DNA from 2 places in the Kitasatospora sp. NPDC059577 genome. Region 2 is predicted to be linked to the other one. Evidence: riboswitches for the same ligand, from Rfam matches in the RefSeq annotation. Region 2 holds a riboswitch; the other holds the start of a gene.

Region 1 (11,166 bases), on a different contig from region 2:
GAGCACCGTGTTGGCGATCTGGCCGCGGATCGGGCCGCCCTCGGCGGTCTGCACCGAGACCTTGTCGATCGCGAACTGGACGGCCTTGCGGCAGTCGACGTTGTCGAACGGCGCGACCTTGGAGTTGATCGCCAGGTAGACCAGACGGCCGCCGTAGGCGTTGTCGGTGCTGGCCTTGAGCTTCGGGTTCTGCAGGATCTGCGCCTGGGTCTGCGGGTCGACGCCGCCGCCCACCAGGTCGACCTGGGCGTTGCCGGCCAGCAGGTCCTTGTCGATGGTGGCCTGGTCGATGTTCATCTTGAGCAGGATCTTCTCCGGAAGCTGCTTCCGGATCGGGTCGGTGCTCGCGTCCCAGTTGGTGTTCGGCACCAGGACGGCCTGCTTGCCGTCCTCGTAGGACTCGAACTTGAAGGAGCCCGAGGACACGATGTGCTTCACGTAGTCGGCACCGGTGTCCTTGGCCTGCGGGACCGGCGCGGTCTGCGGGGCGCTGACCAGGTAGTCGAAGTCCGCGAACGGGTGCTTCAGGTGGAAGACGATCGTGGTGTCGTCCGGCGTCTCGATCGAGTTCAGACCGCCGGCCTTGTCCTTGTACGGACCGGCGTACGGCGTGTCGTTGTCGACCAGCAGGTCGTGGAAGTACGTCGGGCCGTTGGAGTTCACGTCCGGCGCGAAGTTGGAGCGCTCGACGGCGTACTTGACGTCCTTCGAGGTGATCGGGGTGCCGTCGTCGTACTTCAGGCCCTTGCGGATCTTGTACGTCCAGGTCAGGCCGTCCGCGCTGGGCTGGCCCATCGACTCGGCGAGGTCCGGGACGAGCTTGTTGCCCTCCTCGCCGGCGGCCGGGTTGAACGTGGTGAGCGGACGGGCGTACAGCCGCGAGAAGTTGTAGATGTACGCGTAGTACGTGTTGCCCGGGTCGAGCGAGTCCGGGGTGCCCTTCATCTCGAAGGTGACCGTCCCGCCCTTCTTGTCCGAGGCGTTCACGATGTTCTTGGTGGCCGCGTTGGCGCCGCCGCCGCCGCCCGAAGTGGACGAGGAGGAGGCGTCGCCGCTCTTCGACGAGCTGGAACAACCGGTCACGACCAGGACCGCGGCGGCGGCCGCCGCGGTCAGGGCGACGGTACGGGACCTACGCATGGGAAAGATCAACCCCTTGAGGATGTGGAGACGGTGGAGGGTCCTGACGCGGAGTCAGTTGCTCTTGGGATCGAGGGCGTCGCGCAGCCCGTCGCCGAGCAGGTTGAAGGCGAGCACGGTGATGAAGATCGCCAGACCGGGGACCACCATGTACTGGGGGTCCACCTGGTAGTACCGGATCGCGTCCTGGAGCATTCCGCCCCAGGAGGCTTGCGGGGGCTGGATGCCCACGCCGAGGAAGCTCAGCCCGGCCTCGAAGAGGATGTTGGTCGGGATCAGCAGGGTCGAGTAGACCAGGATCGGACCGACCAGGTTGGGCAGCAGTTCCTTGAACAGGATGAACGGTCCGCGGGCGCCGAGGGAGCGAGCTGCGTGGACGAACTCGCGCTCGCGCAGCGAGAGGGTCTGTCCGCGCACGATCCGGCCCATGTAGGGCCAGTTGAAGAAGCCGATCACGAAGATCAGCACCAGGATGTGCAGCGGGAGGCCGTGCAGGCCGAACGCACCGCCCTGCAGCGAGGTCGAGATCGCGATCGCGAACAGCAGCAGCGGGAAGGCGAGGAAGACGTCCATGACGCGGCTGATCAACGTGTCCACCCAGCCGCCGTAGTAGCCGGCCATGATGCCGAGCACGGTGCCGATGGTGTTGGACAGCACGGTCGCGCCGAACGCGACCAGCAGGGAGACCCAGGAGCCCTCGATCACGCGGGTGAGCAGGTCACGGCCCTGCAGCGGGTCGACCCCGAGCGGGTGGTCCCAGCTCATGCCTCCCCAGTCACCGAACGGCAGGCCGCCGAGGTCGGCGTCCAGCAGGTCCTGGTGGAGGGCGTCCGGGTCGAGCCCGAACATCGACTCGATCGGCTTGGCCAGCACGGCGAGCAGGATCAGCAGGATCACCACGGCGCCGCCGATGACGGCGGCCTTGTCCCGCTTGAAGCGGGTCCAGGCGATCTGGCCGAGGGAGCGGCCCTCGATCTTCTTGGCCGGGCTCTCGGCGGCTGCTGCCTCCGGCTCGTTCCCGGCGGTGGTCACGGATGCGGTCATGGTCAGTTGGTCCCCTCGCCGACGGTGGCCGGCCCACGGGTGCCGGTCGCCGGCTTCGGCGGTGCGGCTGCGGACGTGCGAAAGGTGCTAGGAGGAGCGGGTGTTCGCGGCAGTGCGTCGTGCACGGGCACTGCCACACGCGGGATGGGCTTCGCGTGGACAAGCGGGTCGGCGTGCGCGATCACCTTTGTGGGGTTCCAGTACGCGCGGTGCGTTGCGCAGAACTCTCTGCCATGCGAACTGGCTTACGCCAGACCTGACAACCGACAGATGCCCAACTGTGATCTGCAGGCATGCACCTCCACGATCTCCGGCATAACCCTCTTCACATGGCTGTAACAGGCATGTCAAGATGACCGGACGCCCAATCCGGAAATTCGTCCGGAAAGCATCGAAGCCGACTTGACGGACAATCAAGTCGGCTTCGCGGTGGAGATTACGGCGAGAAACGGTGGTGGCAATCAGCGCCCGGGGTAACCGGGCCACGGCCGCTGGGGCTGTTGCTGCTGGGGCTGCTGCTGCCAGCCCTGCGCGGGCGGCTGCGTGCCGTACGCCCACCCGGGCGTCGGCTGCCCGGGCATCGACGGCCCCGGGTACGCGGGCGGCGGCACCGGCGGGTACGGACCGGTCGCCGGGCGGCCGGCCTCCCGGTCGAAGAACGGCCGCGCGTTGGCGCGCATCCACAGCGCCACCGGGTCGTACTCGTCCGACATCGCCACCGTGGACACCGCGAGCCCCTCCGGGGCCACCGCGATCGCCCGCTGCATCAGCGCACGCACCGCCTCCACCGCGGGCGGCGAACTCTCGTACAGGTCCAGGCCGATCGCCAGGTAGGGCTCCCCCACCGCCGGCTGCACCCAGGCCCGGCGCAGCGCCCGGACCGCGCGCACCTCGGCGGCCTGCCGCTCCAGCAACGCGAAGAACTGCGGGGCGTTCAGCTGCGGCTCGCTCAGTTTCAGCGGCCCGGCGGGCAGCCGGTCCAGGCCCGCGGCGACCCGCCGCAGATCGGCCCAGGGCACGCCGACGCCGCCGCCGGGCGCGTGCGGGTTCAGCCACAGGCCCCAGCGGGTGCGGTACAGCGAGGCGGCGATCTCCGGGCCGGAGATGACCTCGTGGGCCCGCGCCCAGCCGGAGGCGGCCAGTTGCTCGGGCGAGGTGACGGCCGGCGCGTAACCGTGGCCGCTGATCTCCATGTTCCCGTACTGCGCGTCCGGGCTGCCCGGCGTGCCGTGCCAGAGCAGCATCCAGACCCGGCCGTCCGCCAGCGCGTGCAGCAGTCGCTCGTACGCGTCGTAGCGCTCCGGCGCGACCTCGCGCAGGGCGTGCTCCAACACGCCGGGATCCGCTCCCGGGCGCCCGGCCGGTGCCTGGTGGCTCCAGGGCCCCGGCACCCCGCCCGCTCCCGTTCCCGCACTCATGCGCCCACCTCGCCGCGCCTCTTTCCTCGAACCCGCCGGCCCGTCGGCCGTCTGCACGCACCCTATGGCGCGGCACCGGCCACCGCCACGGCGACGTGCCTGTGATACGAAGCCGCTCACACCCGCGTGTAGAAAGGCAGTACCCGGGTGAGCAGCCACTCGACCACCGGGTCGTCGGCGAGGTCGAGCAGTACGAGGTGGACGCCGCCCGGCAGCGGCGCGGTTCCCAGCGCTCGGCCGAGCGCGTCGTTCACCGCGGCCGGGTCGGCCGGGGCCGCCGGATCCAACTGGACGCCCACGAACATCACGGTGGGCTCGCCCTCGATGCTGGCCAGCGCCCTGCGGGCGGTCAACACTCCGGGGAGGGCCGACAGTTCGGCCCGGCAGGCGGCCAGGAAGTGCTCCGGGTCCTCGCCCGGCACCGGCTCGCGCAGCGCGACCCGGCCGCCGGTCGGCGCCGGATCCTCGGCGCCCTCCCAGCGGTCCTCGCGCGGACCGCGCCGCAGCTCGGCCACGCCCTCCGGCGGCACCGGGATGCCCACCGCCGCCTCCGGGTTCACCGCGATCCCCACGCCCAGCGGCAGTCCGCGGGCGAACTCCCAGACCGGCGCGATCGCGAAGGCCATCCCCGGCGCCTGCTGCAGGAACACCTCCTGCGAGGAGAACACCGGCACGTACGGTTCACCGGCCAGCTCGACGGTCGGCAGGTCCAGCGACTGCCCCTGCGGGTCCGCTCCCGCGGGCAGCGGCACCCACACCTGGCTGCGGGCCAGCACCTCGATCACCCGCGGCGTCGCGCCCGGGTCACCCAGGGCCGCGGTCAGTACCTGCTCCAGCTCGTTGGCCGGCCACGTACCGCCCGCCGGCGCGCCCTCAGGACCGCCCCACCCCTGCTGCTGCTCCACCGGGTACCCCATGCGCCGCCGACTCCGCCCTCTGCCGGTCGGCCGCCCTCTGCTGCGCCGACGCGGAGCAGTCTAGGGCCCGGGGCAGGGGGGACGGGGGCACGTGTTCGGGCGGGTGCGGTCCGCCCGGGCGCGCGGCCGCCGTGTGACCGGGTCCCCCCTCCCTTCCTCGCCCGGGACGTGCCATGATGTGCGCGTCCGACGGCATGCGCCGCGGGCCCCACAACTCCATACCGGCCGCTCGAACCCGCGCGGGAGAGCCCGGAGTGCCGCAGCAGCGGTACGGCCGGCGCCGAAGGAGCAAGTCCTCCCCGGAATCTCTCAGGCCCCCCTACCGCACGGGTTAGGCACATCTGGAAAGCGGCGCACGGCCCTGTCGTACGCCCACCCACGGTGCAAGCCGCCATGCTGTCCCCCAAGCTGGAATCAGCTGCGGGCCGGCGTGCGGTGAAGCTCTCAGGTTCGACGACAGATGGGGAGACCCACGCCGCCGCATGCCCGCGCGCAGGGTCGGTCCCCGAGCGGGTCCGGTCCGGCGCGTGCACCCCTGAGTGCCCCGACCGAGGAGTTCCTGGCCATGTCGTCCCTCCGCCTGACCGCGCTCGACGCGCTGCACCGCGCCCTCGGCGCGACCATGACCGACTTCGCCGGCTGGGACATGCCGCTGCGCTACGGCAGCGAGCGCGAGGAGCACCTCGCCGTCCGCACCAAGGCCGGTCTGTTCGACCTCTCCCACATGGGCGAGATCACCGTCACCGGCCCCCAGGCCGGCGAGATGCTGGACCACGCGCTGGTCGGCTTCGTCTCCGCGCTGGGCGTGCTGCGCGCCCGCTACACCATGATCTGCGCCGAGGACGGCGGCATCCTGGACGACCTGATCGTCTACCGCCTGCGCGAGGACGCCTTCCTGGTCGTCGCCAACGCCTCCAACGCCCAGCTGGTCCTCGACGAGCTGATCGCCCGCGCCAAGGGCTTCGACGCCGTCGTCACCGACGACCGCGACACCTACGCGCTGATCGCCGTCCAGGGCCCGGAGGCCACCGCGATCCTGGCCGACACCACCGAGGCCGACCTGCCCGGCCTCAAGTACTACGCGATCCTCCCGGCCCGGGTGGCCGGCCGCGACGTGCTGCTGGCCCGCACCGGCTACACCGGCGAGGACGGCTTCGAGGTCTTCTGCCACCCGGTCGACGCCGAGGAGATCTGGCAGGCGCTGACCACCGCCGGCGAGGGCCGCGGCCTGGTCCCGTGCGGTCTGTCCTGCCGCGACACGCTGCGCCTGGAGGCGGGCATGCCGCTGTACGGGCACGAGCTGTCCACCGACCTCACCCCGTTCGACGCGGGCCTGGGCCGGGTCGTCCGCTTCGACAAGACCACCAACGAGGGCGCCTTCATCGGCCGCAAGGCGCTGGAGCAGGCCGCCGCCGCGGCCGAGACCAACCCGCCGAAGGTGCTGGTCGGCCTGGTCTCCGACGGCAAGCGCGTCCCGCGCGCCGAGTACACCGTGGTCTCCGCCGACGGTACCCCGATCGGCCGGATCACCTCCGGTGCGCCGTCCCCGACGCTGGGGCAGCCGATCGCGATGGCCTACGTCGACGCGGCCCACGCCGCCCCCGGCACCACCGTCGCGGTGGACGTGCGCGGCAAGCACGAGCCGGTCCGGGTCGTGGCGCTGCCGTTCTACAAGCGCGCCCGCTGAGCGACCCCGCCGACCGTCCCCTTTCCCCGTACCCGCACGTCGAAGCTTTCCGCGCGGCGGCCCGCTTCGTCGTACCCGCTTCCCATCCTGGAGAATGACGCCATGAGCAACCCCTCGCACCTGAAGTACACCGAAGAGCACGAGTGGCTGACCGACGCCGAGGACGGCGTCTCCACCATCGGCATCACGCAGCACGCCGCCGACGCTCTCGGTGACATCGTCTACGTGCAGCTGCCCGAGGTCGGCGACGAGGTGACCGCCGGCGAGACCTGCGGCGAGCTGGAGTCCACCAAGTCGGTCAGCGACCTGTACTCGCCGGTGACCGGTGAGGTCACCGAGGTCAACCAGGACGTCCTGGACGACAACGGTCTGGTCAACAGCGCCCCGTTCGAGGGCGGCTGGCTGTTCAAGGTGCGCGTCGCGTCCACCGGCAAGCTGCTCACCGCGGACGAGTACAACGCCTTCATCAAGGCCTGACCCGTTCGTGACCGGGCGGGCCGCCCACGCGTCGGCCCGCCCCCACCGGGGCCCCCTTTCCTCCTCCACCGGGAAGAACACACCATGACGGTTCTCAACCAGTCCCTGCACGCCCTCGACCCGGAGATCGCCGCCGCGGTCGACGCCGAGCTGCACCGCCAGCAGACCACCCTGGAGATGATCGCCTCCGAGAACTTCGCCCCGGTGGCGGTCATGGAGGCCCAGGGCTCGGTGCTCACCAACAAGTACGCCGAGGGCTACCCCGGCCGTCGCTACTACGGCGGCTGCGAGCACGTCGACGTGGTCGAGCAGATCGCGATCGACCGCATCAAGGCCCTGTTCGGCGCCGAGCACGCCAACGTCCAGCCGCACTCCGGTGCGCAGGCCAACGCCGCCGCGATGTTCGCGCTGATCCAGCCGGGCGACACCATCCTGGGCCTGAGCCTGGCCCACGGTGGTCACCTGACCCACGGCATGAAGATCAACTTCTCCGGCAAGCTCTACAACGTGGCCGCGTACCACGTCGACGAGAAGACCGGCCAGGTCGACATGGCCGAGGTCGAGCGCCTCGCCAAGGAGCACCAGCCGAAGCTGATCATCGCGGGCTGGTCCGCCTACCCGCGCCAGCTGGACTTCGCCGCGTTCCGCCGGGTCGCCGACGAGGTCGGCGCGCTGCTCATGGTGGACATGGCGCACTTCGCCGGCCTGGTGGCCGCCGGGCTGCACCCGAACCCGGTGCCCTACGCGGACGTGGTCACCACCACCACCCACAAGACCCTGGGCGGCCCGCGCGGCGGCGTCATCCTGTCCAAGGCCGAGTACGCCAAGAAGATCAACTCCGCGGTCTTCCCCGGCCAGCAGGGCGGCCCGCTGGAGCACGTGATCGCCGGCAAGGCGGTCGCCTTCAAGGTCGCGGCCTCCGAGGAGTTCAAGGAGCGCCAGCAGCGCACCCTGGACGGCGCCCGGATCCTGGCCGAGCGCCTGCTGCAGGCCGACGTCGCCGAGGCCGGCGCGTCCGTCCTGTCCGGTGGCACCGACGTCCACCTGGTCCTGGTCGACCTGCGCAACAGCCAGCTCGACGGCCAGCAGGCCGAGGACCGCCTGCACGAGGTCGGCATCACCGTCAACCGCAACGCCATCCCGAACGACCCGCGCCCGCCGATGGTCACCTCGGGCCTGCGGATCGGCACCCCGGCCCTGGCCACCCGCGGCTTCCAGGCCGAGGACTTCCGCGAGGTCGCCGACATCATCGCCGAGGCGCTCAAGCCCGCCTTCGACGAGACCGTCGCCGACGCCCTGAAGGCCCGCGTCACCGCGCTGGCCGAGAAGTACCCGCTGTACCCGACCCTGGCCAACCAGGAGTAGGTACCGGCGGGCGGGGCGACCCGCCGGCAGGCCCACCGGCCGGCAGGTGACCGGCCGGTAGGTGACCGGGCTCACCCCTCCCGCGTACGTGGCACCCCGGGGCACCCCGCACACTGGACAGTGCGGGGTGCCCCGTCCTGTGCCCCCATGCCAGCAAGTCCTTCCACGAGACCAGACAAGGACGTCCCCCGTGGCCATCAGCGTCTTCGACCTCTTCTCCATCGGCATCGGCCCGTCGAGCTCCCACACCGTGGGCCCGATGCGCGCCGCCCGGATGTTCGCCCGCCGACTGCGGACCGAAGGCCTGCTGACCCAGGTGACCGGCGTGCGCGCCGAGCTGTACGGCTCCCTGGGCGCCACCGGTCACGGCCACGGCACGCCCAAGGCCGTCCTGCTGGGCCTGGAGAACCACTCCCCCCGCACCGTCGACGTCGACCAGGCCGACAAGGACGTCGAGCGGATCACCGCCGAGAAGAAGATCAACCTGCTCGGCGAGCACTCCATCGACTTCGACCCGGCCAACCAGCTGGTCCTGCACCGCCGCCGCTCGCTGCCGTACCACGCCAACGGCATGACCCTCTGGGCGTTCGCGGCGGACGGCTCCACGCTGCTGGAGAAGACCTACTACTCGGTCGGCGGCGGCTTCGTCGTCGACGAGGACGCGATCGGCGCCGACCGGGTCAAGCCCGACGACACCGCGCTGAAGTACCCCTTCCGCACCGGTGACGAACTGCTCCGGCTCAGCCGGGAGACCGGCCTGTCCATCTCCGGCCTGATGCTGGAGAACGAGAAGGCCTGGCGCAGCGAGGAGGAGATCCGCACCGGACTGCTGGAGATCTGGTCCGTGATGCAGGAGTGCGTGCGGGCCGGCATGACCCGCGAGGGCATCCTGCCGGGCGGTCTCAAGGTCCGCCGCCGGGCCGCCGCGGCGGCCCGGACGCTGCGCGCCGAGGGCATCGGCCCGGCCAACGCGATGGAGTGGGTGACCCTCTACGCGATGGCGGTCAACGAGGAGAACGCCTCCGGCCGCCGGGTGGTCACCGCGCCGACCAACGGCGCGGCGGGCATCATCCCGGCCGTACTGCACTACTACCTGAACTTCATCCCGGGCGCCGACGACGACGGCATCGTCCGCTTCCTGCTCGCGGCCGGCGCCATCGGCATGCTGTTCAAGGAGAACGCCTCCATCTCCGGCGCCGAGGTCGGCTGCCAGGGCGAGGTCGGCTCCGCCTGCTCGATGGCCGCGGGCGGCCTCGCCGAGGTCCTCGGCGGCACCCCCGAGCAGGTCGAGAACGCCGCCGAGATCGGAATCGAGCACAACCTCGGCCTCACCTGCGACCCGGTCGGCGGCCTGGTCCAGATCCCCTGCATCGAGCGCAACGGCATGGCGTCGGTCAAGGCCGTCACCGCGGCCCGGATGGCGCTGCGCGGCGACGGCCGGCACCACGTCTCGCTGGACAAGGCGATCAAGACGATGAAGGAGACCGGCGCCGACATGAAGATCAAGTACAAGGAGACCTCGCGCGGCGGCCTCGCCGTGAACGTCATCGAGTGCTGACCCCGAACTGACCGGTCACGGACTGTACACCGGTCCGGCGCGCCCCGGCCCCCGGGCGGAGATCCCCTCCGCCCGGGGGCCTTCGCGATTCCCGTGCGCTTTTTTACTGGCCGACGGTCCGTCAGGAGGTCCATAATCACGGCCAGTCGGTTCACGCCAGAGGGGGAGGCGGATGACCTTCCAGCCCGGGCCGGTGCGGCCCGACGAGCCGCCCGCACCGTTCCCACCGCCCGACGGACCACCACCACCACCGACGTCACCGTACGCGACGTCCGAGGCCACCCGGCTGCTCTGCGCCGGCGTCTACCTCGACCCGGACTACCGCCGGCGCGTCATCGGCGAACTGGTCGAGCACGACGAACGCTCCGTCCCGCCGTCGCTCGGCTTCGACCTGGTCACCGTCCTCGCGCACGCCCTCCGGGCCCGGGCCCTGGAGGTCCGCACCGGCGCGGCGCTCGCCACGGTCTGGCTCGGCTTCTTCTGCACCGTCTACTGGCCGCTGATCCGGAACCCGCCGGACGGCAGCTACTGGAGGGAGTACGCGAACGGGCTGACCCACGGGTACGACGGGGGTCCGTACGGCAGTGAGTCGACGGCCGACACCGTGTTCGCCGCGATCTCCCAGTACATGCCGCCGTTCACGGCCACCTTCCCCGTCCTCTACGCCGTGGTCTGCCTGCTGTCCTGGTACGCCAAGCCCGCGGACGTCCGGCAGCACGCGCTGTACGCCCCCGCCTCGTCCGCCGGCACCCGGCCGTCCGACGTCCGGCGCACGGCCGGCGGGTTCCTCTCCGCCCTCGCCGTGATCGCCCAGGTCCTCTACTGGACGCTGGCCCTGCTCACGCTGAAGGAAGGGGTCTGGGAGGGCACGCTGTTCCCGCTGGCACTCGCGGCCACGGTGGGCCTGCACCGGCTGAGGATCGCCCAGGTCATCCGGAGCGAGCTGACCCGCACCGCGTTCCCGCAGCATCCGCGCCGCCTGCCCGACCGGCCGCGCTACCGGGAGCTGTGGCGGGCGATCGCCGCCGAACAGCACTCGCCGCTCATCGTCTACGACCCGGCCGACCCCTTCCTCGGCGCCGGATTCCCCTTCAAGGTCTGGTCGTTCACCCTGGAGCTGAAGCGCCGCGGGACCGGCCCGGTGGCCCCCGGGGGCGGCCTCACCGCCCGGACCGTCCTCGAACTGGTCACCCCGCGCCTGGCCGAGCTGCGGCAGGCCGCCGCCGAGTCCAGCCTGGACCGGCTGAAGGACCTGGAGATCACACACGTCGTCTACCTCCCGTACGGTCCGGCGCGCCGCGAGGTGTCGCGCGCGGAGGCGGAGATCGACAGGCACATCGCCGAGGCGGTGGACGAGGGCGGCGAACGCCGTCGGCACTTCCTGCGCGTCCGGGTCGGCGCCTGGGACGAACAGGTGGTGACGACCCTGCAGTTGCGGGTGCACACCCAGGGGAACCTGCTGATGGTCGAGGTCGTCCCGCACGTGCTCGGACCGATCCGGCGCGACTACGAACTGCTGGCGGACGCGGTGGCCCAGCAGGGCACCCGGGCGGGCCGCCG
Region 2 (4,631 bases):
TTGTGGGCGAGGGGGGTCGGGGCTTGAGGGGCCGGGGCATGGGGGAGGGCCCCGACCAGGGGTGGTCGGGGCCCTTGTGTGTGGGTGGGGTCAGACGAGGGGGCGCAGGGCCGAGGGGCGGGAGTTCTCCGGTGCCGGGGTGGTCGTCGACGGAGGTGGCGTGGCGGCGGCAGGAGGCGTGGTGTTGTCGTGGACTTCGACGTGTTCGCGACGGAGTTCGTCCCGGATCACCTCCTCGGCGGTGTAGCGCTCGACGACGAGGCGGACGCGTTCGATGGGGGTGAGGTACTTGCGGACCACCGGGCGTTCCCCGCGGAGGGTGACCTCCTCGACGACCTCGGCGATCTCCTTCTCGGTGAGCGAGGCGCGCTCGGCCTCGCCGACCGGCATCCGCTCGACCCGGACGCGTTCGCGGACCACCGGGACGCGGCGCTCGATCTGCTCGCTCGTCACGTACTTGCGCAGCTTCGCGGTGCCCACCGTGTGCCATTCGGTGGTGATGTCCAGCCGCTCCTCGCGGCAGGTGATCTCCACCGGCTCGTTGCGGGAGGCGGCGCCCGCGCCGGACGCGGGGGCGGCGGACGTCGGGGCGGACGTCGGGGTGGGCATCGGGGCGGACTGCGGCTTGGGCTCGACGATGGGTGCGCGTGTCGCGGCCGCCGCGGGCGTGGCGGCGGGCGCGGGGGTGCTGAGGGTGCGCACGCTGTCCTCCGTGGCGGTGCTGGTGCCGTTGGCGGCCGGGGCGGGCTCGGGGGAGCGGAGGGCGTGCGGCTTGGTGACGGCCGCGGCGGTCGCGGCCGCCGGGACGGCCGTCGTGGTGCCGAAGTCGTGGTCGGACTGCGCGGTCCGGCCGCTGTCCTCGCCGGCCGGGTGGTCGTCCACCGGGGTATCGAGGCCGTAGTAGCGGTACAGCTGGAGCTCCTGGGCGGGGGACAGGTGCTGGCCCACGCCGAAGTCCGGGGACTCCTTGACCAGTGACTTGTCGTACGGCACCCGGAGCTCGTCGCCGGAGAACTCGCTCGTGGTGAGCGGGACGAAGGCGTCCCGGCCGAAGATGCCGGTCCGGACGGCGGCCCATTCGGGCTGGCCGGTGGCGTCGTCCAGGTACACCTCGTCGACCGTGCCGATCTTGTCTCCGTTGCGGTCGACCGCCTTGTGGCCGATGAGGTCCCTGGGGTCGATGTCGGTCTGCACGCTTTCCTCCAGTGCGCTGAGCCAGCGGAACTCCCGCAGGAAGGCGGCAGGAGCGCCCGTCCCGTCCGCCACTCCACACCAAATGCCATGAATCGGGCGGGCGCGACCGGGGTGCGCCGGACGGGCTGCGGGCTGGGCCGTCCGGGGGACGCGCGTAGACCCGGGGTGACGGGAAGCACCCGTGATCGGATGGCCTCCCGCTGGTACCCTGGGCGGCGACCGCAGAGCCCGCTCGGGAGAGTCTCCGACCGCGAAAACCGCTGGTCGGGGCGCCGAAGGAGCAACTCCTCCCCGGAATCTCTCAGGCATCCGTACCGTGTGGGGTAGGTCACTCTGGAAAGCAGGGCAGGAGCGTCGGCACGGAAGCCGGCGATCACCACCCTCACCGACGGTGCAAGCCGACGGCGTGCCGCAGCGCGCCGTGCGGGCGAAGCTCTCAGGTCCCGATGACAGAGGGGGAGGCCTGACGGGTCCGCCCGCCGTGGCTCATTCGCTGTTCCGCAGCGAGGAAGGCCGGTAGGCGCGCGTACCCCCGCCGGTCCGTGACCAGGAGGCCTCGACCACCATGAACGCCCAGCCGAACGCGGGACGCCCCACCGGCGCCTCGACCCTCACCGAGCTTGAGCTGGCCAGCCCCTTCGAGAACCGCCACATCGGCCCCGACGCCGCCGCCCAGGAGAAGATGCTGGCGTCCGTCGGCTACGGCTCGCTGGACGAGCTCGCCGCCACGGCCGTGCCCGAGGCGATCCGCTCCATCACCGGCCTGGACCTGCCCGCGGGCCGGACCGAGGCCCAGGTCCTCGCCGAGCTGCGCGAGCTGGCCGGCCGCAACCAGGTCCTCCAGCCGATGATCGGCCTGGGCTACTACGGCACCTTCACGCCGCCGGTGATCCTGCGCAACGTCATGGAGAACCCGGCCTGGTACACGGCCTACACCCCGTACCAGCCGGAGATCTCGCAGGGCCGTCTGGAGGCGCTGCTCAACTTCCAGACCCTGGTCTCCGACCTGACCGGCCTGCCGACCTCCGGGTCGTCGCTGCTGGACGAGGGCACGGCGGCCGCGGAGGCGATGGCCCTGGCCCGCCGCGTCACCAAGGTCAAGGGCGGTGTCTTCCTGGTCGACGCCGAGACCCTGCCGCAGACCACCGCGGTGATCCAGACCCGTGCGGAGCCGACCGGTGTCGAGGTCGTCGTCGCCGACCTGTCCGACGGCATCCCGGCCGAGATCGCCGAGCGCGGCGTCTTCGGCGTGCTGCTGCAGTACCCGGGTGCCACCGGTGTCGTCCGCGACCTCACCCCGGTGATCGAGCAGGCGCACGGCCTGGGCGCGATCGTCGCCGTCGCCGCCGACCTGCTGGCGCTGACCCTGCTCAAGTCCCCGGGCTCGCTGGGCGCCGACATCGCCTGCGGCACCTCGCAGCGCTTCGGCGTGCCGATGGGCTTCGGCGGCCCGCACGCCGGCTACCTGTCGGTGCGCGCCGAGTACGCCCGCTCGCTGCCCGGCCGCCTGGTCGGCGTCTCCGTCGACTCCGACGGCAACCGGGCCTACCGCCTGGCGCTGCAGACCCGCGAGCAGCACATCCGCCGTGAGAAGGCCACCAGCAACATCTGCACCGCCCAGGTGCTGCTCGCCGTGATGGCCTCGATGTACGCCGTCTACCACGGCCCGGACGGCCTGGCCGACATCGCCCGCCGCACCCACCGCTACGCCGCGGCCCTCGCCGAGGGCCTGCGGGCCGGCGGCGTCGAGCTGCTGCACGGCGAGTTCTTCGACACCGTCACCGCGGTCGTCCCGGGCCGCGCCGCCGAGATCGCCGCCGCCGCCCGCGCCAACGGCATCAACGTCCACCAGGACGGCGAGGACCGGATCTCCGTCTCCACCGACGAGACCACCACCCGCGAGCACCTGGCCGGCGTCTGGGCCGCGTTCGGCGTCGACGCGGTCGAGGTCGCCGAGGCCGCCGACGCGCTGCCGGGCGCGCTGCTGCGCGAGGACGAGTACCTGACCCACCCGGTCTTCCACAGCCACCGCTCGGAGACCGCCATGCTGCGCTACCTGCGCCGCCTGTCGGACCGGGACTACGCGCTGGACCGGGGCATGATCCCGCTGGGCTCCTGCACCATGAAGCTCAACGCGACCACCGAGATGGAGGCGGTGACCTGGCCGGAGTTCGGTCAGCTGCACCCCTTCGCGCCGATCGAGCAGGCCCAGGGCTACCTGACCCTGATCCGCCAGCTGGAGCAGCAGCTCGTCGAGGTGACCGGCTACGACGCCGTCTCGATCCAGCCGAACGCGGGTTCGCAGGGCGAGCTGGCCGGTCTGCTGGCCGTCCGCGCCTACCACCACGCCAACGGCGACACCCAGCGCGACATCTGCCTGATCCCGTCCTCCGCGCACGGCACCAACGCGGCCTCGGCCGTGATGGCCGGCATGCGCGTCGTCGTGGTGAAGACCCTGGTCGACGGCGACGTGGACGTCGAGGACCTGAAGGCCAAGATCGAGCAGCACCGCGACAACCTGTCGGTGCTGATGGTCACCTACCCGTCGACCCACGGCGTGTACGAGACCGAGATCACCGAGATCTGCGCCATGGTGCACGAGGCCGGCGGCCAGGTGTACGTGGATGGCGCCAACCTGAACGCCCTGGTCGGCCTGGCCAAGCCGGGCAAGTTCGGCGCGGACGTCTCGCACCTGAACCTGCACAAGACCTTCTGCATCCCGCACGGCGGCGGCGGCCCGGGCGTCGGCCCGGTCGCGGTGCGCGCCCACCTGGCGCCGTACCTGCCGAACCACCCGCTGCAGTCGGAGGCCGGCCCGGCCACCGGTGTCGGTCCGATCTCGGCCGCGCCGTGGGGCTCGGCGGCGATCCTGCCGATCTCCTGGGCGTACGTCCGGCTGATGGGCGGCGAGGGCCTCAAGCACGCGACCCAGGTCGCGGTGCTGAACGCCAACTACATCGCCAAGCGCCTGGCGCCGCACTTCCCGGTGCTCTACACCGGCCCGGGCGGGCTGGTCGCGCACGAGTGCATCATCGACCTGCGCCCGCTGACCAAGGAGACGGGCGTGACGGTGGACGACATCGCCAAGCGCCTGATCGACTACGGCTTCCACGCGCCGACGATGTCCTTCCCGGTGGCCGGCACGCTGATGATCGAGCCCACCGAGTCCGAGGACCTGCACGAGATCGACCGCTTCTGCGACGCGATGATCGAGATTCGGGCCGAGATCGACAAGGTCGGCTCGGGCGAGTGGGTGGCCGACGACAACCCGCTGCGCAACGCCCCGCACACCGCCGCCGAGCTGGCCGGCGACTGGGCGCACGGCTACTCGCGGCAGGAGGCGGTCTTCCCGGCGGGCGTGAACCCGGCGGACAAGTACTGGCCGCCGGTGAGCCGGATCGACGGCGCGTACGGCGACCGCAACCTGGTCTGCTCCT

The links. A riboswitch is a leader RNA that binds a small molecule or an ion and turns the genes downstream of it on or off. The one in region 2 is predicted to bind glycine.
Region 1: linked by a shared signal. The riboswitch ahead of gcvT (glycine cleavage system aminomethyltransferase GcvT) and the one ahead of gcvP (aminomethyl-transferring glycine dehydrogenase) in region 2 are both predicted to bind glycine.

Annotation. Positions count from the first base shown of each region.
Region 1 covers NZ_JBHWBZ010000037.1:47,263-58,428, forward strand. The annotation lists gene ACFV0O_RS25690 (ABC transporter substrate-binding protein) at 1-1,140, opposite strand, end outside; gene ACFV0O_RS25695 (ABC transporter permease) at 1,195-2,184, opposite strand; gene ACFV0O_RS25700 (enhanced serine sensitivity protein SseB C-terminal domain-containing protein) at 2,646-3,602, opposite strand; gene ACFV0O_RS25705 (enhanced serine sensitivity protein SseB C-terminal domain-containing protein) at 3,719-4,519, opposite strand; glycine riboswitch at 4,750-4,854, shown strand; gene gcvT (glycine cleavage system aminomethyltransferase GcvT) at 5,085-6,206, shown strand; gene gcvH (glycine cleavage system protein GcvH) at 6,309-6,683, shown strand; gene glyA (serine hydroxymethyltransferase) at 6,768-8,048, shown strand; gene ACFV0O_RS25725 (L-serine ammonia-lyase) at 8,239-9,606, shown strand; gene ACFV0O_RS25730 (hypothetical protein) at 9,779-11,166, shown strand, end outside.
Region 2 covers NZ_JBHWBZ010000061.1:2-4,632, forward strand. The annotation lists gene ACFV0O_RS33475 (PRC and DUF2382 domain-containing protein) at 91-1,266, opposite strand; glycine riboswitch at 1,418-1,521, shown strand; gene gcvP (aminomethyl-transferring glycine dehydrogenase) at 1,760-4,631, shown strand, end outside.